Linked DNA regions of Chroogloeocystis siderophila 5.2 s.c.1. The protein of the gene in region 1 interacts with the protein of each later gene in a pairwise test. Links are inferred from orthologs where the notes say so. Each region holds a gene or a part of one and is shown in the gene's direction. Other genes may lie near its edges.

Region 1 (11,188 bases):
CTCCTCCGAGGACTGGTCGTCATCTTTGCGGCTTACTTTGAGACTTTGGCCATCTACGGCGATCGCTTCGCCTGGTTTGGTCGCAGCTTGCCTGTGCCCCTTGATTGAACAGTTGCGTCAACTGCGCAACATTCACTCGCCTCAGCACACGGCGGATGGTCGGATTCGAGGGCAGGCGGGAGTCTGGCTTCTTCAGCTGTTCTAGCAACTCGGCTTGATGGCGCGCGATGAATGCTTCAAGCGCTCGCTAGCGGCTAGCGCCGTTCCTCTGCCAAATCATCAGCAGCAAGACTCATAATCGGTAGCGCCGCTGGGTGCGAAAGTCGGGGACTTGCTTGAGTGTATCAATCAAGTAAGTGGGCCGCATGCTCAAAAAGCCAGCACCCCTCTCATTGTCATTTTTCTATTATCCATTTTTCTATTATCAATGAATCAGTCCTGGGGGATGCAAGGGGGCAAATCATACTTCTATTCAGCAACGCCGGTATATAATCTGTGTTGTGAAGTCCACGCCTTTTGGTTACTGGCGTTAGCAAAAATTATGTCAGCACTTACTCAAACCCCAGCGACTCGCTCCACTGTGGGGCAAGATATCGGCGGTACGGTACAAAAATATCACTGGACATGGCAAGGACAAACCTTCGTAGTCGCCTATGAAATGAGAGGTGAAGGCGCTCCAGTGTTACTCTTGCCAGCTTTTAGCACCGTGTCTACACGGGCAGAAATGCGTGGTTTGGCAGAAAAACTGGCAACACAGTATCAAGTAATCGCACTCGATTGGTTAGGATTTGGGCAATCAGATCGCCCACCTTTAGATTACCAACCTGCAATTTATCACCAGTTACTACACGATTTTGTCCGCGATACCTTTTCTACCCCCATAGCAGTTATTGCCGCAGGTCACGCCGCAGGTTATGTTATGCAATTAGCGCAACAACCTGAAGTATTCTCACGAATTGTTTTAGTAGCACCAACTTGGCGCGGTCCATTGACGGTAATGGGCGCAAGCAAATCAGTTGCAGGAATGGTACGTGAATTAGTACGATCGCCGCTTGTCGGTCAAGCACTGTACCAAGCCAACACAACTCCAGCGTTCCTCCGTTTGATGTACGGTAGACACGTTTATGTCGATAAAGCCCGCTTGACACCAGAATTTATTGCTCAAAAGCGAGAAATTACGCAGCAGCCAGGAGCAAGATTTGCGCCAGCAGCATTTGTGACTGGTGCGCTCGATCCTGTAACAAGTCGTGCTGATTTGCTACAATTATTTCAAGTGTCGCTTCCTGTTATGGTCATCATTGGTCAGCAAGCACCACCTTCATCAACCGCTGAAATGGAAGCCATTGCCGCAATTCCTGGAATTCAAACACGCAAACTGCCTGGGACTCTAGGCTTACATGAAGAGTACGCTACTGAAGTTGCAGAAGTCATTTTACCGTTTTTGAATTTTTAGTGTGAGGGAGATAACTTAGGTGAGTCGGAACGTACTTGGCAAAGAATTAGAAACTTGTTGCACTTCTCCTATGACCGGATTTTACCGTAATGGAGTGTGTGAAACAGGTCCAGAAGATATTGGTACGCACGTTGTCTGCGCGCAAGTAACTGAGGAGTTTTTATCGTTTACTCGCATAAGAGGCAATGATTTGAGTACGCCACGACCAATGTCTCATTTTCCAGGACTAAAAGACGGCGATCTCTGGTGTTTGTGCGCTTCTCGTTGGAAAGAAGCACTTGATGCTGGGGTTGCGCCTCCTGTCATCCTAGCTGCAACGCATGAAACTGCGCTTAATTTTGTCACGCTCCAAGACCTCAAACAGCACGCACTTGATGCTTGAGCCGCAGAACACATAAAATCCTCTCTAATCCTTGAGTCATACTCTTTTAGGCAGATGATCTGCCCTTGAGTTGTCAGTACAACGTTAGGTAGCAACGTTTTAGGAGGGTGTATCAATTTATGGCAGATAATGGAGATAACAGAGCATTAAGCAACCTAGAGTACGACCTACTGACAGCTTTACAAAATAAAGCAGAAGCTGTTAAAGCCTACGAAACTTACATTCAAGACGCTCAACAAATGCAATCGCAGCCTTGTGTCGAACTATTTCAGAAGCTGCGTCAAGCAGATATAGACCAAGCACAGGAAATCCGCCAACACCTGCAAGAAGTCATGCAAAAAGGCAAGATGTAACCTAAATTTGTTGTCTTGAGTTAAGACAGAATCTTGCTGAGAGCTTTCATAGCATTTAGGGCATTCAATTGAATGCCCTCTTTAGTACTTGCCATCTTTACTAGAAGTTACTCCTGAAGACAGAATAGTTAAAAAAAATATAAATTTATTCTGTAGCAGTTGTTACTGAATCTCGACTTTGTTAGAATATCAGGACATAAATAACAGACTAAGCGAATCACTATGAACAGAAAACAACAAGCCGCAAAACAAGCCGCAGAAGCCCACCGCATCAATATTCAAAAAAGCTTACAGCATCGCTTAGAAGTTGCAAAAGCACAAGGTGACGAAAAGCTTATCCGTCAACTCGAAGCAGAAATTAATTACTTCAACTAAAGCTAGTCATTTTTTACCCAGCAGTTCAAGATTAAGTAATAGCAGATATAGCGTAATAGAAGGGATGTCATCTGTGACATCCCTTTAATTTTACTACTTCTACAAAGAAAATTGTTATGCGTAGCGTGATCGCATGAAAGGCCTAAAACTTAAAGAACAAACTTTGATTAATTCAGATTTTCAAAATAACACAATTTATTCAAAGTAAACGTAGCGATTCTTGTGCTTAGACGTTTTTTTATGTTTATAAGCTAAAACAGAAATAATCACTATCTTTACTTTTTTGTTATTTAACAAAAGGAAGCTACTTTAAGGAAATCGATAATGCTCGAAGATTTAATAACTCAACTTCAATATGTATTGCAGACTCATATTCGTTGGATGAGTTAGAATTTATTTTTAGCTTTTATTTCATTAGGATTAAGTCTTGTTTTATTCCGACGCATCTTACATCGTTCTACGTTTTGGTGGCCTGGCTTTTTGGTTTTCTTTGCTTTTTACCTAACGCGCCGTATGTTTTAACCGATGTTATTCATTTAATTACATATATTCGTAAGGGTGATTCAATTTGGCTAATTATCTTGATTTTAATTCCACTTTACTTGTGCTTTGTGGTATTGGGATTTGAAGCCTATGTTATCTCCTTAATCAATATGGGTTCCTAGTTACATCGGATTGGCAAAACTCAATGGATTGTAGGTGCTGAATTAATAACTCATGCTTTATGTGCAATTGGAGTGTATTGAGGACGATTTCAGCGGTTTAATAGTTGGGATTTAGTTACCCAGTTTGATACAGTAGCAACGAGTGTTGTTGAAGATTTATTAGGAAAACGCCCAATACTTATTATGGTTATGGTAATTACTTTTGCTATCCTCGCTGGTTTATACTGGGTTACCAAACAAGTAAACTTAGGAATTATTCTAAGAAAACGCAGTTTTACAAAATCGCAGCAAAAAAATTAGGGCATATTTCTCAAATGAATTTTGATGAGAACTAGATTTGATGAGTATAAGAAGATGTGCAAAACACAAATCGTCATGCTGACAGATTTTGGACTAAGTGATGTTTACGTAGGCGTCATGAAGGGAGTCATAGCTCAAATTCATCGTCAGATTAATATTATCGATCTGACACATCAAATTCCTCCACAAAATCTAGCCGCAGCGCGGTTTTGCTTGATGAATGCTTATCCTTACTTCCCTGATGGAACAATTTATCTTACAGTCGTTGATCCAGGTGTGGGTAGTACAAGACGCGCGATCGCAGTAGAATTTGCATCAGGGTTTTTGGTTGGACCTGACAATGGGATATTGAGTGGTGTATTAAGTCAAACTCCAGCAATAAGTGCTGTCGAGTTAACGAATTCCTGTTACTGGCGGGTTGAACAAAGTAGTGCAACGTTTCATGGTAGAGATATTTTTGCACCTGTCGCCGCGCATCTTGCTAATGGAGTTTCGCTTTATGATTTGGGAAACGAAATTGATGTCGCATCGTTAGTAGAGCTAAACTTACCGAATCCTATACTCACAGACACCAGCGTACAAGGTTGTATTCAATATATCGATGGTTTTGGTAATTTAGTGACAAATATTTCTGGTGACTACGTTAGTGGTAAACGGTGGGTTGTTGTCGCGCAAGGAAGAGAAATACCAGGGTGTGAGACATACAGCGATCAACCTATCGGAAATCTGATCGCCCTTGTGGGTAGTCACGGTTGCGTAGAAATTGTGGTTAATTGTGGGAATGCGCGATCGCAGCTACAGTTAGATTATTTAGATCCTGTTCAAGTATTATTTTGAGTTAGGGTGGAATTGAACGATATCACGGTTGATTGTGTATGTTGGAACAAACCGGATCTGAAGCAATCGTTTACCAAGGTCAATTTGGTGAATTTACGATTACTGATAGTGATCGCACTGGAGTTATTGTCTATCGCACAGGTTTAATGGTAGCCGCGTTGAGTTTTGCGCTTGGTAGTGCTTTGGTATTGCTTAATCATAGTGTAGTAGACTTACAAATACTGACTCCTTTATTCGCTTGTTTTTGCGTCGCCTTAGGCGTTAGCTTATTTACAATTCATATTTATTTAGCCGTACTTCATCAATTACTACAAGTTTTTTGGGCAATTGGTACATTATCATCTGTTGTTTTTGCAGTGAATAGTAGTGAACCTTTAGCAGTTACGATTTACAATCACCCAACAACCTTATTTGGCGTTGGTTTTGTCTTTGCTGCTTTGACAGGCATTTACTTTAAAGAAGCTTTTTGCTTTAATCGTTTAGAAACAAAAGTTCTGACACCGTTAGTTCCTATTTTGTTATTAGGGCATTTATTACAAGTTTTGCCGCTACTATGGGAAAAAGCCATGCTGGCAGTTTGGGCAATATTATTTATAGTATTTGCTTTGCGTAAAGTCGTACAGCCGATTCCTCCAGATATCGGAGATAAATCAGTCTTTGCTTATTTTAAACAACAGCGTTCTGCAAAGGCTTGAAAACTTCGACTGATGATTCCGAGAAAAAGTAAAATTTGTCTGTTTCAGCGCCAAGTTACGTGGACACTGACATAGCATAGAAGCTCATATTGATTTCCTTATTTGTGAAGCGATCACTTATATTTATGCCTGATTTCTAAACGCAGCATGAAGAAGCCAAGCGATTAGAGACAAGAAGCTAGAAGCTACGAAAAGATAGTAGTTGGGAATTGTGAAAATCCTAATTTATTTTCAGTCTCTATCCTTGAGGAACAAAGATTGCTAGCGGAACGTGCTTATTGGCTTGCTTGGTCACAAATTACCGGAATTGGTCCAGTTTTATTGCAGCGATTGCAACAACATTTTGGGACTTTAGCCGCAGCATGGCAAGCGCCAGAAAATAAGTTGCAGCAAGTTGAAGGATTTGGCGTTCAGACGATCGCCGCAGTCAGAGTAGCGCGATCGCAGTTACACCCCGAACAGGTTCTACGCGAACACCAACAACAAAATCAGCATTTCTGGACACCTGTAGACACTGATTATCCCCGCTTGCTCTTAGAAATTCCTAGCCCACCAGCAGTACTCTACTATCGTGGTGCAGTCGATCTCCAAGAAAATCTTGGGCAAAAACCGCTTGTGAGTATCGTTGGTACACGCAATCCTTCAGAATATGGCAAGCGTTGGACGCGCAAAATTAGCACGACTTTAGCAAAAAATGGTTTTACCATCGTTTCAGGCTTAGCCGATGGAATTGATACCGAAGCCCATCACGGTTGTTTAGCCGCAGGTGGGAGAACAATTGCGGTACTCGGTACTGGTGTCGATGTTGTCTATCCATCACGCAATCAGGATCTTTACCAACAAATTCTCACTCAAGGGTTAGTTGTTAGCGAGTATCCCGCCAAGACACCACCAGATCGCGCGCACTTTCCGCGCCGCAATCGCATTATTGCCGGTTTGACGCGGGCGGTACTTGTGCTAGAAGCGCCAACACGTTCGGGTGCATTAATTACCGCGCATTTTGCGAATGAATTTTGTCGTGATGTTTATGTGTTACCAGGATCTTTAGATAATCCGCGATCGCTTGGCTGTTTGGAATTATTGCATAAAGGCGCTGAAGTGATTTTAGGCGAAGATCAGTTACTAGAGATGTTAGGCACAATACCGCAAATCGATTCAACACCGACGGTCGCCGCACCTGAATTAGCACCAGAGTTGGCAAAAGTTTTGCAGGCGATCGCAACTGAATCAATGCCATTCGACTTGATTGTGCAGCAAACGGGTTACTCCGCAAGCACGGTTTCAAGTGCGCTACTACAGTTAGAACTTGTAGGGTTAGTCACTCAACTACCAGGAATGCGCTATCAGCGATGTTAGTCTCGCACCTTATATTGACTTGCTTTTTCCGTTGCACGTTGAGTGGGCTTTTGACTGGCTTCGCTTGCCACTTTTTTCCAATCGGCTTGTTCTAGCACTACATCTAATACATCAGATAGATTGCAGCGTTCCTCATAGGCAATACGCCTTAAAATTTCATGATGCTCTGGTTGTACGTATACAGGTTTTCTTTGCGTTTGTGCCATTTTGCCAAATTCTGCTAAATGGTATTACCGCCTAGTATATACTTTTTAATTAGCTAATTAGCCGATTAAATCATACAGCAAATATAAAATATTGCTTATACTCACTACTATGTATACTCAGCTAGATCTATTTGAAGTTCCAACTTCGTATACGGCTTCCGAACTTCAAGCGTCAACGACAACGATAGCTACTGTGATCGAGCTTTTTGCAGGGGCTGGTGGATTAGCACTTGGGCTAGAAAACGCAGGGCTAGAAGCTAAAGCATTAATTGAAATTGACAAAGATGCGGTAGCAACACTGCGACACAACCGTCCCAACTGGAATGTCATTCATGCGGATGTATCCCAAATTTCTTTTGACGATATGCGTGCAGATGTTGTAACAGGGGGGTTTCCGTGTCAAGCTTTCAGCTATGCAGGTAAAGGCTTGGGTCTTGATGATATTCGCGGTACTCTCTTTTACGAATTTGCCCGTTGTGTTAAAGAGGTAAAGCCCAAACTATTTTTAGCTGAGAATGTTAGAGGCTTGATTAGTCACCAAAAGGGAAAAACGCTCTCAACTGTTCTCGCTGTTTTTAAATCTTTAGGATATAACGTTCAGTACCGTCTACTGAATGCAGTTAATTATGACGTACCACAAAAGCGAGAACGAGTTATTATCATTGGAACACTTCCAGGAATTTACTTCCGATATCCTGCTCCATCAACAAAAATTTTGACATTAAGGGATGCGCTCAAAAATGTTCCACCATCAGAAGGCGTGAAGTATAGCCCTAAGAAAGCTGCTATTTTAGCACTTGTACCTCCTGGAGGTTGCTGGCGAGATTTGCCAGAGGACATTCAAAAAAGCTATATGATGAAAAGCTATTATCTTTCTGGTGGAAGAACAGGGATGGCACGTCGAATCGCTTGGGATGAACCAAGTTTAACTTTGACAACTTCACCTTCACAAAAACAGACAGAACGCTGTCACCCTGATGAAACTCGCCCGTTTACTGTACGAGAATACGCGAGAATTCAAACCTTTCCGGACGATTGGGAATTTGTTGGTGGTATAAGTTCAAAATATCAGCAGATCGGTAATGCCGTACCTGTAAATTTCGCTTACCATTTAGGGAGAGCAGTTATGAGCGCTTTAGCAAATCAACCAAATTGATTAAGAAGACTTAGTAAGCTCTATCAAATAGAATTCTAAATGTAGCTTTTTGTTGTTTGTTGAGTGCTTTTAATCCTGAAACCTCACTAATAACATCAGGTAAGACATTAAAAAGCATACTTAAAGCTCCTGATGTACCAGTCGCTAAGTCATAAAACGCCTGTCCACTTATTTGTCTTATATTTTCATTTGCAGGTCTTCTTGTGGAAGTTTTTCTATCTGAAGGTGTAAACATTTTATCGTAAGCTTCTTTATTTTTAGGAATAATTTTTACATAATAAGCAGTAAAGTTATGATACTGTTGCTTCTCTAAACAAGAAAGCAAATAATCATAAAGACCTACTTCATCGCTTCCCTTAACGGGATTATATTTATTTTTTATCTCTGCAATTATTTTGCGTTCTTCATTACATATGTCTACTCCTTACCTGAGCTTTTTCCATCCAGGAACACTACTTAAAATATTTTCGTGAAACTCGCCTATTTGATTCTGTACCGTTTTCTGTATCTGCCTGCTACGTTCTTTTTGCAGCCAATCCTCTAAACTAAAACCTTGAACTGAACCATCAAAAATTGCTGAAAATGAATCTATAACGTTTCTATACATTTCTGCTTCTTGTCGTTGCTGAGTAGACAAGATACAGTCAACAACTATTTTTACAGCCTTTCTTAAGTCTTGATCAGAAATGTATGGAAGATAGACCATATTAAGCTGACTAGACTATTTCTTATTTGCTGCAAGTACTATAGCAATCAACAAGGTGCATCGTGGAAGATGCTAGAATTACCTATTCCACCTATCATAAATTTTGGAGTGTAGGAGGAAAAGTAAATCATGCGTTTACTACTTGGTGGAATGATTGTTAGTTTAGGATTGTGGACGCTGCCAGTGCAAGCACAACAAGTGACTAATACGCAAGTTGGGGCGCTGGTGGAAGCATTGCGCTTAGCTGCGCCAAAAACTGGTAAGACAAATGATGGACTTTACAGCGAATGGCAAATTACCCCAGGAATTATCCCCAGTTGGTCGAAACAGTGTATTGGTAAAGAACTTACACCACAAGAACTTGAAGCAAGTCCAGCAAAAGCCCGCGAAATCGTATCATGTATTGCACGCCGCGAGTTACAAAAGCAATACGTCGCGGGTAATCGCAACGAAACGACTGCGGTACGGCGTACTGCTTGTTGGTGGATGACAGGAAATGCAAGCGGTTGCAATAGCGGTGCGACTGCGACATACGTACAACGAGTCGTTGAATTTTATCAGCAACAAAGTGCGAAAAAGCCTGTAGAACCCGTATCTACTAGTAGTAACTATCGTCCGCAGATACCGAAGAATTAACTAAAGCACACTATAGCAGAGGTCGGAGGTCAGGATTAAGAGTGAACTATATCCTTAGTATAGTATATCCCTGATTCTGTCCTCCTGAATTGTGGCGCAAGTGTCGTCAACAGAGTTAGGGAATTCTTTATTTAAACATGAAAGTTGTAAGTTTCACCATGACTGAGATAGTGTCCGCGATCGCTTAATCCTGCATCTTCGACAGCGTGCATAACACCCTCAAGCAGCGACTTAAATACAGTGTAATCGTTATAATGAATTGCTTGAACTCCTTGTCTAGCATCCATCGTTAACAAAATGCCAAAAATCTTTGTTCCTCCAAGGTGAAGCAAAGCTAAGTTGATGCCAGGATAGCGTTGTGGAGTTTCTCATAAATCATCATAAACAAGGTATCACCTGTGATGTAGAGACGAAATACATTTGAGTGTGACTGAAATTCCAACATACTTCCCATCACTAGCGGTAACACATCAGAATCCAAATCTTAACTCATTAAAAACATATTTATTTACACTAATTTATATAAATTAACTAAACAAGTCATCACTTGCTCACAAGTTCCTCAAATTGTTTTCATAACTTAAAAGTGTCGGCACTCTAATCACAACTCGTTCGATGCTGAGTCATGAGGAAGGAAAAACAGATCGATACTACCCTATCTAAGTTGTCACATCATTTTGCAATGAACCACAGTGTACGCATAGATGTGCTAGAGGCTTTTTGTAAAATAAAATACATAGGAAAATCAAGAGACTTTCTATCACAAAGTTATGATTTATACATCATCTCCAACCTGAAAAACACTTTCTTTCTGAACCTTATTTTTTAAGTAAAGTCAAGGAGAAATAAATTATGTCTAACAACAAAACTAGACTTTTGCAAAAGATATTTCTCGCGCCCGTACGGTTAGTTCAATATATCTGGGAAGCAGTTAGTAGAATTTTTAGCCCTAGTGAAGATCGCTATCCTACTACGGGGGTTCAACCTTTTGAAGGAGAACCTGCTGATGATAAGAAAAGACATGATTGGTGAAGTCGTTTCTGCAAAATAGTCTGCATAAATAGATATAACTTGATGTAATTTTGATAGAAAATTACAGCATAGGTTACGCATGATTTATCTAAAAATCCGAGCCATTAGTTACAGTTTGTAAAAACTTAGCTTGTTTCTTGCTGAAGATATCTCGACTTTAGAAAACTAACAAAATAACTAAGCATTAAAGTGTAGATAAAGGAAACAACCAATGACTAAAACAATTGTGAATTTAACTCTACCAATTCTAGTAGAGGATATTGAAGTTGCCCTTAATCAATATCCACATCAACCTTATCAACAAGCTTTTGCTAATCCTGACTTACGTCAAGAACTCATTGCTTATGTTTTGAGTAGAGTTTTTAGTTTGTATGTGGTGGTTGATGAGGAAAAACAGCAACGTATAGATTTCAAAAATATGTACTATAAACCAGAGCAGGAAAAAGAAAGAGAAGCGTACATTCATGAAGGAATACATTATCTGATGGAGAAATATGCTGAATATGTGTATCGTCATATACCTCCAGAAACAAATTCAGGATTTACACCTTCTAATTGGTTTGGCTAATCGAATTAAAGGAATTAATTAATGTCATCACAAGACTTAGAAATTGAAGCAACCGAAGTTATTAAAGGTTTAACCGCAGTTATTCTCGCGCCTATGATCTTTCCTGCTGCAACACTAGTGAGCCATCCTTTAACTCAATCGGTTCTGAAAGAAAGCATAATTTTAGCAGAAAAAGTCCAGGAAAAAACGGCACAAATAGAAGAGATACTAGACGATTTAGTCGCGGAAGCAAGAGCAGAATTAGTGACTCGACGCGAAGCTGGAACAAGTTCGGAGAACAGCGCATTTAAGCAAAATAAATCAGGGGCTAGTGAGTATATTATTGATGTCTTTACTGAGTTCAACGCGCAAGTAAAAGAAATGACAAATGGTGTTGCTGATTTACGATTATTACTACCCCTAGGACTCAGCGCGATCGCATTACGCCAACTCCTCACAAAAGGCTTACAAATTGAAGAAATTCCTTGG
Region 2 (11,121 bases), on another replicon or contig:
TATTGTCATTGATGAAATTGGCACCGAACTCGAAGCAATGGCAGCGCGGACGATCGCCGAACGCGGCGTACAGTTAGTGGGAACAGCGCACGGTAATCAAATTGAAAACTTGATCAAAAACCCGACGCTATCCGACCTAGTAGGAGGAATTCAAGCTGTTACATTAGGTGATGACGAAGCCCGACGGCGACGCAGCCAAAAAACTGTTCTAGAACGTAAAGCGCCACCGACTTTTGAAATCGCGGTAGAAATGCTCGAACGCCAACGCTGGGTTGTTCACGAAAGCGTAGCTGATACCGTAGACAGTCTTCTACGCGGACATCAACCAAGCCCCCAAGTGCGCACTGTAGACGACGCGGGTAAAGTCACGGTAACTCGTCAGCAACCGGTAACAATTCGAGGAATTACCGACGAGAAGCAAGACATCAGAACTGCTTCGTTGAATACCTCACAACCACCGACAATGCAGTCAAATGGCTGGCGGGCATCAGGACAAATGTTACCACTGCCGCGTCACGCTAAAGAGCAAGACATATCAGGAGTGAGTGAATTTGAGCAGCTACTTGACCAATCGCTCGCTCCGCCTGATCGCTTCGGCTATGGTGCGCAAACTGCTGGACCAAATGGGGAAGATTTACCCTTACACATCTATCCCTATGGCGTCAGTCGTCACCAGCTAGAACAAGTGATTCAGGTATTAAACTTACCTGTCGTCTTGACAAAAGACATCGATAGTGCTGACGCTATCTTGGCGCTGCGATCGCACGTCAAAAATCACTCAAAGCTGCGTCACATCGCAAAAGTGCGTCAAGTTCCCATCCACATGATTAAAGCCAGCACCATTCCCCAAATTACGCGGACGCTGCGCCGGATGTTGGATATGGACGAACCACTGACAACTGATGAACGCGAACTGAGTTTATTTACTCAAGGCGGAAGCGAAGATGAAATCGATGCCTTAGAAGAAGCGCGGCTTGCGGTCGAGCAAATCGTCATTCCGAAAGGACAACCTGTCGAGTTATTACCGCGATCGCCCAAAGTCCGCAAGATGCAACACGAACTTGTCGAACACTATCGCTTAAAATCCAATAGCTTTGGTGAAGAACCCAATCGTCGCTTGCGGATTTATCCAGCTTGACTGACGAAGGGGTCGGAGGGTAAGCGGGTAGGCAGGTAGACTAAGAGAGTTATGAATGTTGAGTGTTGAGTTAAGAAAACTCAAAGTTCAAATTTCTTTTAATAAATGCCTCCGGCACCTTTCTTCGCTTTCCAAAACACAGAACTCTATTACCTACACTCCCACACTCCTACTAGTCACTCACTCCTCGCCCCTCACCCCTTTGAAAAAGACTTGACACTTTTCCAGGATTTGCTGCTAATATAGTTAAGGTTGAGTCATTGGGGCGTAGCCAAGCGGTAAGGCAGCGGGTTTTGGTCCCGCCATTCCTAGGTTCGAATCCTAGCGCCCCAGTTTGATGAAAATAGTAAATAACTTTAAAGCTTCTACAGTGTGGTAAGTGGAAATTGAACGTTTCGTTATAACTGACGTTTACTAATTAAACAAATCAACTTGAAAAATGCCGCTAAAGCAATCTTAATGGTGTAGTAAACCGTATTGAACGAAAAGATTGCATGAAAGGCACGATCGCAAATCAACCAACGATTCTTGCACTTGACTTTGATGGCGTTATTTGCAATGGGTTAAAAGAATATTTTGAGACAGCTTGGCAGACTTACCGTGATATTTGGTCACAAGCAGACAAAGCACCACCACAAGATTTAGCCGAAAAGTTTTATCGGTTGCGCCCAGTCATTGAAACTGGCTGGGAAATGCCATTACTCATCGCCGCTTTGTTATCAGGAGTTACGGAAGACAAGATTTTGCAAGAGTGGCATGCGATCGCACACGTTATCTTACAAGAAACTCGTCTTCAATCTGCCACAATTGCTCACAAACTCGATTCGTTTCGCGATCAATGGATTCGCGATGATTTAGCAAGTTGGTTGAATTTGCATAGCTTTTATCCTGGTGTTATCGAAAAACTCAACTCCTTGATAAATAGCCCAACTCAAGTTTTTATCGTGACAACTAAAGAAGGGCGATTTGTGCAGCAACTACTTGCGCAGCAAGGAATTCAACTACCAGAAAAATCGGTATTCGGGAAAGAAAACAAGCGCCCTAAGCATGAAATTCTACACGAGTTAATTGCGGCAGCAAAAACCTTACCTGCTAGCTTGTGGTTTGTCGAAGATCGGATTAAAACGCTAGAACTTGTTGCCCAGCAAGCAAATCTAGACACGGTAAAACTATATTTAGCTGATTGGGGCTATAACACCAAAGATGAACGACAAGCTGCCCAAAATCACGATCGCATTCAGCTATTGTCACTTGCCCAGTTTGCTGATGATTTTTCAACTTGGGGTTAAACCGTCAAGATAGCACCTCTGTTGCCGATTCGTATCAACCACAAGTAAAACGATATAAGCTGGAGCTAATAGCTAAAAGCCAATAGCTAACTATGCTCGATTTAACAAAACTTGCAAAAGCGATGCAAGGCATTAGCCAGCATCTCTCTCTAGAGGCGGCTGCTAGTCGTCAGCGCGTAGAATTAGCTCAAGAGTTATTTGCGGATGCGTGTACGCAACAAGCTGAATTAGTAAACAAACAACAAAAATGGCGCGATCGCATTCTGTTCAGCATCGCCACACCCGTTGAACCTCTTGATACTGCCGTCGATATTCCCATTCCCCCAGCAGTTCACACTGTGATTGCGACGGATGGCTCGCAAATTGCCCCAAATCAGCACGAAATTGCTTACTGCTACCTCCTCAACATTGGGCGTGTTGTCTTGCACTATGGGCAAAATCGCCAACCATTGCTAGATAGCTTACCCGAAGTGTTTTATCGCGCTGAAGACTTATACATCTCGCGTCAGTGGGGAATTCGTACCGAAGAATGGATGGGATATTGCCGCACTGCTTCAGAAGCAACAATTTTGGCAGAACTAGCACTTACAGGGATGAGGGATAGAGAATTATCATCTTCAGTGCCACTCTTAGCAATGGTGGATGGTTCACTGATTTATTGGTTTTTAGAGCAATTACCCTTAGAAGCACGCGAGCGCATTTTGCCACCGATTCTAGATGCTTGGGATCAGCTAAAAGAGGCAGGTATTCCGATCATGGGCTACTTGAGTGCATCGCGTAGCGGAGAAGCAATTAACTTCTTGCGCTTACAAGCGTGTCCGCACGAAAATCCTGATTGCGTAACCTACTGCCCGAATTTGGTTGTCGAAAAAGCGCCGTGTCAGATGCTCGATCCTTTACGCGATATTGCACTGTGGACATTTTCCCTCAAGCCAGGACAACGCAGTACTTTATGGCGTAGTTCGCACCGCATTCTTGATTTATACGGTTGCCATACCGTTTATTTTTGCTACGTTCATGTGGGGACAGAAATTGCCAGAGTTGAAGTCCCCGCTTGGGTAGCAGAAAACCCAGCACTACTCGCTCAATCGCTCAGCTTAATGTTGGCACAGGTACAAAAAGGTTACGGCTATCCCGTTGCGCTTGCAGAAGCACATAATCAAGCTGTCGTTCGTGGCGGCGATCGCGCGCGTTTCTTTGCCTTACTCGAACAACAAATGATTAAAGCTGGTTTGCGTAATGTCGGAATTTCCTACAAGGAAGCCCGCAAACGTGGCAGCATTGCTTAAGGAGAGGCGAGGGAAGAGTGGCTAGTGACTAGTACGCGATGTTTTGAATGCATTCGCTCCTCTGCCCACGCCAGTTTGCTCAACGCAGGACACCTCCGCACGCAACTGGCACCTCTGCTTTTCTACACGGGTTCATCAATTAACGTTTCGATTAATAAATCGACTTGCTGCTGTCGCTGTTGGAGAAAAGTTTCGCATTGACGTAAATATTCAAAGGCTGCCGTAAATTGCTCGAATACTTCTTCTAATTCCAACTCGCCACCTTCAATTTGAGCAATAATTCTTTCGACTTCAGCAACCTTAGCTTCATAATTCCAATCGGGTTTGAGTGTTGCATCTACTGGTTCGGAATTAGCACCCTTACGACGTCTAGCCATAAAATTAATCGATGATTTCTTTTACTTCGACTTTAACTTGTCCTTCACTTAACTGAATGGATAGTTTCTGCCCTACTGCTAAGTCGCGAGCCTTACGCGCGATCACGTCTTGCTCGTGTCTCACTACGGCATATCCCCGCTTTAGTACTGCCCTAGGATCAAGCGTAGCTAACTTCTGCTCTAAAAATTGGCAGCAAAGAGTTGCTTGCTGTAATTGCTGCTTTGTTCGAGCAATAAGCTGTTGACGCTTCGATGTGAGTAACTGCATTTGTTGGAGAATTTTTTGATCCAAGCGCAAACGCTGTAAACGAATTTTAAATTCCTGTAGCTGATTTTCTAGAGTTGCTAGTTCCTGAAACATAGCGGAACGTAAAGCCACAACTCTTTGCTGATGTTCTAGATAAAGCTTTCGCAATTCAGGGATAACGCGTTCAGCGGCTGCGGTGGGAGTATGAACGGAAACATCCGCAACTAAGTCAGCTAAAGATTCGTCACGTTGATGACCAATACCTGTAATGACTGGAATCGAACATTGGGCGATCGCTCTGACGACGCGTTCATCATTAAAGCAAGCTAATTCCTCAACCGCACCACCACCCCGCGCCAAAATTAAGACTTCTGCTCTACCATCTGCTTCTACCCGTGCGATCGCCCTCGCGATTGATTCTGGTGCTTGTTCGCCTTGCACTAAAGCTGGGGAAAACAAGACGCGCAACCCTGGATAACGACTGCGAAGTGTTTTTTGAATATCACCCCACGCAGCACCCGCACTAGAGGTGACAACCGCAATTGTCTGCGGATGAGTTGGAAGCGATCGCTTGCGTTCAACGGCAAATAGCCCTTCGGCTTCTAAACGGTTGCGTAGCTGGCGATAACGCAATGCTTGTAGACCATCGCCTGCGGGTAAGGCTTGCCACACCGTTAACTGATACTGTCCTCGTTGCGGATACAGCCGCAAACTTCCCAAAACAATTAGCTGTTCTCCGCGTTGCGGTATCTGTGCGAGTTTATCGATTTGACTGTGCCACACTACACAGTTAATCGCGGCTTTGCCTTCAATATCTTGCAGCGTAAAAAATAGCCCTTTCGGGTGGTCATTAGCACTGGAAACTTCGCCAATAACCCAAACCTGGCGTAACTGGGGATCTTCTTCTAACAGCGCCTGAATATACGCGGTTAATCCAGCTACAGAAATCGCAGTGTCTGTCACTAAATCAGCTTGATAAAAAGTCATTACAAAACTAAAAGAACAATTCGTAGTTAGTGGTAAGCTTGAAACTATTATCTACTGTGTATAATCCAGGTTTTTGTTGTTCAAAATTTTACTGAATTACCACGCAAAATAAACGTAGAATCACACTTGGACGATTTATTATACGTGACTTGTTTTACCATCAAAACTCTGCTTTGAGTTTCATGCAAAAGTCGAGAAAATCCGGCTAGAATAGTATATCTGCACTAGTCATAACTCCCAGAATAATTTTTCAACCTCCATACTTAGAGGCAATAATGGCTATTGATACAACTGATACATCCGGAAAGCAAAAAGCCCTGAACTTGGTGCTAAACCAAATCGAACGCAACTTTGGCAAAGGGGCAATTATGCGCCTTGGGGATGCCACTCGGATGCGGGTGGAAACAATTCCTACGGGTGCGTTAACCCTAGATTTAGCGTTGGGCGGCGGTTTACCCAAAGGGCGAGTTATCGAAATTTATGGTCCAGAAAGTTCTGGTAAAACGACAGTAGCGCTGCACGCGGTTGCCGAAGTGCAAAAGAATGGTGGTGTCGCGGCATTTGTAGATGCTGAACACGCTCTCGATCCTACCTACGCTGCTGCCTTGGGAGTTGATATTGCCAACTTACTCGTTTCTCAACCCGACACAGGGGAAGCAGCTTTAGAAATTGTCGATCAGTTAGTCCGTTCGGCAGCTGTAGACATTGTCGTTATAGACTCAGTAGCGGCACTTGTCCCCCGTGCAGAAATTGAAGGTGAAATGGGTGATGCGCACGTTGGTCTGCAAGCTCGTTTAATGAGCCAGGCGTTAAGAAAAATTACAGGTAACATTGGTAAATCTGGCTGTACAGTCATTTTCCTCAACCAATTGCGCCAGAAAATTGGTGTGACATACGGTAATCCAGAAACTACGACAGGTGGTAACGCGCTGAAGTTCTATGCTTCAGTGCGACTCGACATTCGCCGCATTCAAACCTTGAAAAAAGGCACCGAAGAGTTTGGTAATCGTGTCAAAGTGAAAGTTGCCAAGAATAAGGTTGCTCCACCCTTTAGAGTGGCAGAATTTGACATTGTGTTTGGTAAAGGTGTTTCAACTTTAGGTTGTGTGATTGACCTTGCTGAGGAAACGGGCGTTGTTGTTCGTAAAGGAGCTTGGTATAGCTACAACGGTGATAACATTGCCCAAGGTCGTGATAATGCGATTAAGTACTTAGAAGAAAACTTTGAACTCGCTGGACAAATTCAACAGCTAGTACGCGAGAAACTCGAAATGGGAGCCGTTGTTTCTGCAAATTCTGTATCCTCATCAACAGAAGATGATGATTTAGAAGCTGATGAATAGTAACCTGGCATAAACTGCTAAGTTTTAAACACTGATATCTATCCCTAGCTGTTCTTGGCTGGGGTTTTTTGCATTTATCGCTACATACTAAAAAATTAGGTGGCGACCGCTCCGCCACCCTGACAAGTGCTAATAAATTAGCTTTAGACGTTTTTGCTGACTAATGTCGGTGATTCACTAGGGGGAACAAAGTTTTTAACTAAATTAGCCAGTTCTTGTAACTGACTAATTGCTTCAGCACCCTCTAACTTCATTAGTTCCCGATCGTCGCGCATCTCGGTCCATGTGATGCCATAATCGGACACGAGAAACCGAATCAAATGGTTATTTCCTAAACTAACCATAAATGAGGCGCTACTCATTTGTCCGCCACAGGTATAACATGATGCGGGATATCCACGTCGCTCTAACACGGTTGCCAAAGCTTGTAGATTCATCACGAGATCCTGGACATATTGTCGGTGTTGTTCTGCTAGTCTGAGAAACACGGTTGTCCTCCAAACACCACACTTAATTGTAAACCTATTTTTAGATTTTCTTTATATTTACCTAATTTGTAGAGATATTTACTCCAAAGGGTAATATTTCGTCTAAATTTCAGATAAATATCTGATATATCCAAGCTAACTGATTATTTAGCAATTGAGTGTATGCAAAAAGTCATATTTGATGTACGTAGCCCTAGACGGACACCAAAATGTTCGGTTTCCAGTGTCTGTGATGGCTGGAAATAAAGAAAGCGTCAGGCTATGTTTACCTAACGCTTGATTGTGAGAAATTGGCAAAACCCAATGTAAATTTTTATGACTTTGATTAAAAAATCATTGATTCAAAATCAAGTTACTTGCCACCAACCAAAAGCTGGACCAATAAACCGAACGGTGATCCACCAAATAACAAGAAAGCCAATGCCAAACCAAGCACCGCGATTGCTCCACTTAGCGAATTGTTGGGCTTGGCTTTTGGTAATAGGAAGCCATGGCAGGATTTGAGCTTCTTTACCGTAGTTCTCTCCTAATGCTGCTTTACGACGCTTTGCTTCGCCCATAGTCTTATTCCATTCGGTATTTTGGATTGAGTAAAGACTCACAAAAACTTATTATTGGACTAGAGATCAAATACTTACTGTGCCTTGATAATAACGCTGTTGCTGGTGTCACAGCAATGGGTAGAAAAGTGATAAGTTTTAAGTTGAGAATTTTTTTTTAATAAATGCCGCCCAACTATGAGCGCGAACAATTCAAAACTTACGTACTAGCCACTCATCACGACTCATTCGCCTCTCATTCCTCACTTCTAGTTTCTCAATTGGCTGGAGTTAGGAGACTAGAATCAAGATAATCAACTCTTGCCATTGGGCTGAGCGCAGCGAGAACTTGAGAGCCATAACTTCGGTGCAATACTCGGCTATCAAGTAAGGCAACAACACCATGACGATCGCGGACTGGGGCGATCGCCCGCGATAATTCATTTAAAGCAGCTGGCAAGAGATACAGCCGAAACCAATCTTGATGCGTGCGCTTGTAGTACGCAACTCGGCCTGCAACTAAGGGGTTTTCTAAGGAAGGTAGAGGTAATGTGGCAACAATTAATAATTGTGGCGTTGGCAATTGACTGAGATGCTGTCGCCAAAAGTTCCAACCAGTCACTAAGATTCCGCGCTGATCTAAAAAAGAAGTTGTTTTCTCTACTTGTACCCTAGAGCCAAATTCTGCGGCTAAAGTTGCGCCGACTTGGGCTTTAAGCGGTACATCACCTACTAGAACGACTGTCAATCCAGGAGATGCCGTAGTTGAACTAAGGAGTGAATGAACTTTTTCAATGAACGCGGTTTGAAATTCTGGGGTATTTGGTAAAGGTAAGCGATCAGGTAGATAAAGTTGAATCAGATTTTCGCGGCGATCGTCAGAAAACTTTAGACAAGTTAACTCACCTAGACCTAAGTTTTTTCGATAAATCGGTGCTTCAGCTTCTTGATCTAAGGCACTACCAACTAAAACAACAGGTTGTCTTGACCAAATTGGTGCAAGCGCCGATGCAACTTCTACAGGGGACGAGTGTAAGGAAAATGACCCCTGAGAACGTGAAACGGTTGCCCAAAGCAGTTGATTGTCACGGGGACTTTGCCAAAACTTACGCCAAGCATTTGGTACACCGAGATTGCGTGTTGATGTAAATTGTTTTAAGCCATTATCGCTATGTTGTGGCGCTATATCTTTGCAACTTATGTTTATGCTTTGGTCGAGACTATGAAGAATGTCCTGCTCTTGTTGCGAGCTTAAATAGCACTCGTAGGGATTAACGGGATGTTGAAAAATTGCTTTTGTCAGTTGGACTCGTGCATTGCGAATGAGTTCTACGTGCTTGGGAAAAGCCAGCATTAATTCCTCCCAATCACTCGGTTGAATCGTTGCGGTGAGTTGAGTGCGAGTCCAAGCTTCGAGGTCATCAACACCATCCAAAATCGTAGGTATATTAGCCGGAAATCCTTTTTCTGCTAACTGTGCTGCTAACCAAGATGCAGGAGAAGTTATCAGTACTCCCTGAAAACCATCGTAAGCCCACGAATCACCTGTGAGAATTTTTTTATTGGTTTGCAGCCACTGTTGTAATGGCGGAATTTCAACACGGAGTAATTGCTGCTGTACTTCCTCAGGGGCGACTATAATTACAGCTTCTTGCCACATTAGTGCGGGAGCAAGATAACTCAGGCGATATCGCCCTTGATAGCCACTACCAGCCCCGACTTGAATTAAAGCACTACGCTTGAGTCGTAATCCGCGTGCAACCAGCCGCGCCATTGTTAGATGATGGTGCCAGGAAGCTTCGCCTTGCGATCGCAAGAAGTTATGCAGTGAGTAGTGGACTTCTGCTTCAATCACGTAGTTTTACTCGTACTATCAACTTAATTTACTCACGCCTGTTTTATTATGAATGCAAACACAAGGCGGCTGAAAGTGGAATCGCCCCGTCGATACAAAAAAGTCCTCCTTATAGGGAAGCTTTATGCAGTGTAGCTAAATTTAAAGCGATCGCGCCTCCCTCAAGTGAAGAGCGTGTGAATATCTACATACTAGAATTTCAAGGGCAGAGCCGAAGCCTGCCCATAATTCAATACTATCTACGCTCTACAACCACTTTGATTCCATACTCTGGGCGCAGCGTAATCGAAGGCTGCGGCACAATCGGAAATTCAGGAACAAGATTGAGGCGAAACTTTTGCGCGATCGTTGCAAGTAACAAAATAGCTTCCATCAGCGCAAAACCCTTGCCAATACAAACGCGCGGTCCATCACCAAAAGGAATGTAAACGCCTCTGGGTAACTGTTTTTCTAGATCGTTTGCCCAGCGTTCGGGTTTGAAAGTTTCCGGATCTTCAAAATAGCGAGGATCGCGGTGCATGACCCACTGACTGATCATAATCGTGCAGCCTTTCGGTACGCTGTAGCCGCCAATTTGACAATCTACCGCAGCTTCTCGCCCAAAAATAGCGACTGGTGGATAAAGTCGCATCGATTCTTTGACAACCATATCAGTATAGCGCAACTGCGGTATATCAGCGACAGTCGGAGAACGTCCATCAAGCACTTGTTGCAACTCGGCTTCAAGTTTAGATAATACTTCGGGGTGTTGAGCAAGTAACATCCACGTCCAGGTCAAAGCATTTGCAGTAGTTTCATGCCCTGCTAGCATCAAAGTTGCCACTTCATCGCGTAACTGGCGATCGCTCATTCCAGTACCATCATCCTCATCGCGCGCTTGCATCAGCATCGAGAGTAAATCGCCAGGATCTTCGCCGCTGGTGCGTCGTTGCTCAATAATGCTGTAAATTGTTGCGTTCATTTGACTAATCGCGTTGCGATAGCGAAGATTTTCTGGTCGCGGAAACCATTCCCAAATCAAGAAATTTTGCTTGCGCTTACTTTCAAACCAATCCATTGCCACATCCAGCGCGTTAGCAACAATTTGCGCGTTTCCTTCATCAATATCCTGGTTAAATAAACACTTCATCACAATGTTCAACGTAAGACGCATCATATCGGCGTGAACGTTGCGCGTTTCTCCATTTTGCCAAGTTGTCAGCATTCGTTCGGCATATTCAACCATAATCGTGGCATAACCAGCAATTCGCTTTTGGTGAAAAACAGGTTGGGCTAAGCGGCGCTGGCGAAACCACGAGTCACCCTCACTCGTTAATAATCCTTCACCTAATAAAGTGCGCAATGCCCGAAAACCCCGACTTTTGATAAAAGAGTCCCGATCTTTGAGAACTTCCTCAATTAAGTCAGGATGCGTGAGAAGACACGTTGGCGTTAATCCTAAGCGCATCGGTACTATATCGCCATACTCCCGCGCGCACTGTGTTAAAAAACCTAACGGATCTTGGCTTAAATCGAGTAAATTACCGACTAAAGCCTTACCTTCTGGTCCTGGTAATTCAAAAATATCTT

Evidence for each region.
Region 2: the proteins of dprA (region 1) and recA interact in binary tests that used the Bacillus subtilis proteins (3 or more experiments, as listed by UniProt). The link is inferred for Chroogloeocystis siderophila 5.2 s.c.1 from one-to-one orthologs.

Annotation. Positions count from the first base shown.
Region 1 is NZ_MRCC01000001.1:367,851-379,038, reverse strand. Bases 4,482-7,367 are described here. They hold dprA (DNA-processing protein DprA), read left to right. Parts: upstream 4,482-5,318; coding sequence 5,319-6,416; downstream 6,417-7,367. Other genes in these bases: NIES1031_RS01770 (DNA cytosine methyltransferase), read left to right, coding at 6,732-7,367; NIES1031_RS01775 (hypothetical protein), read right to left, coding at 6,413-6,622; NIES1031_RS01785 (DUF2301 domain-containing membrane protein), read left to right, coding at 4,482-5,060. Also shown: NIES1031_RS01810 (alpha/beta fold hydrolase), read left to right, coding at 542-1,453; NIES1031_RS01805 (DUF2237 family protein), read left to right, coding at 1,473-1,835; NIES1031_RS01800 (hypothetical protein), read left to right, coding at 1,955-2,188; arginine synthesis PII-interacting regulator PirA, read left to right, coding at 2,411-2,563; NIES1031_RS01790 (SAM hydrolase/SAM-dependent halogenase family protein), read left to right, coding at 3,583-4,365; more of NIES1031_RS01785, read left to right, coding at 4,404-4,481; more of NIES1031_RS01770, read left to right, coding at 7,368-7,778; NIES1031_RS01760 (hypothetical protein), read left to right, coding at 8,614-9,120; NIES1031_RS24660 (hypothetical protein), read right to left, coding at 9,252-9,452; NIES1031_RS01755 (hypothetical protein), read left to right, coding at 9,973-10,152; NIES1031_RS01750 (hypothetical protein), read left to right, coding at 10,364-10,720; NIES1031_RS01745 (DUF5132 domain-containing protein), read left to right, coding at 10,742-11,188. UniProt on the Bacillus subtilis protein: Protein that helps load RecA onto ssDNA during transformation. Binds cooperatively to circular ssDNA, is able to bridge different segments of DNA. Favors the loading of RecA onto SsbA- or SsbB-coated ssDNA and formation of RecA-DNA filaments.
Region 2 is NZ_MRCC01000018.1:52,987-64,107, reverse strand. Bases 4,824-7,636 are described here. They hold recA (recombinase RecA), read left to right. Parts: upstream 4,824-5,602; coding sequence 5,603-6,670; downstream 6,671-7,636. Other genes in these bases: NIES1031_RS19185 (DUF2839 domain-containing protein), read right to left, coding at 7,506-7,636; NIES1031_RS19190 (DUF1815 family protein), read right to left, coding at 6,814-7,158; xseA (exodeoxyribonuclease VII large subunit), read right to left, coding at 4,824-5,327. Outside these bases: NIES1031_RS19225 (R3H domain-containing nucleic acid-binding protein), read left to right, coding at 1-1,138; NIES1031_RS19215 (HAD family hydrolase), read left to right, coding at 1,633-2,427; NIES1031_RS19210 (DNA double-strand break repair nuclease NurA), read left to right, coding at 2,520-3,716; xseB (exodeoxyribonuclease VII small subunit), read right to left, coding at 3,839-4,093; more of xseA, read right to left, coding at 4,098-4,823; more of NIES1031_RS19185, read right to left, coding at 7,637-7,718; NIES1031_RS19180 (helicase C-terminal domain-containing protein), read right to left, coding at 7,975-9,552; NIES1031_RS19175 (cytochrome P450), read right to left, coding at 9,788-11,121. UniProt on the Bacillus subtilis protein: Multifunctional protein involved in homologous recombination, DNA repair and competence.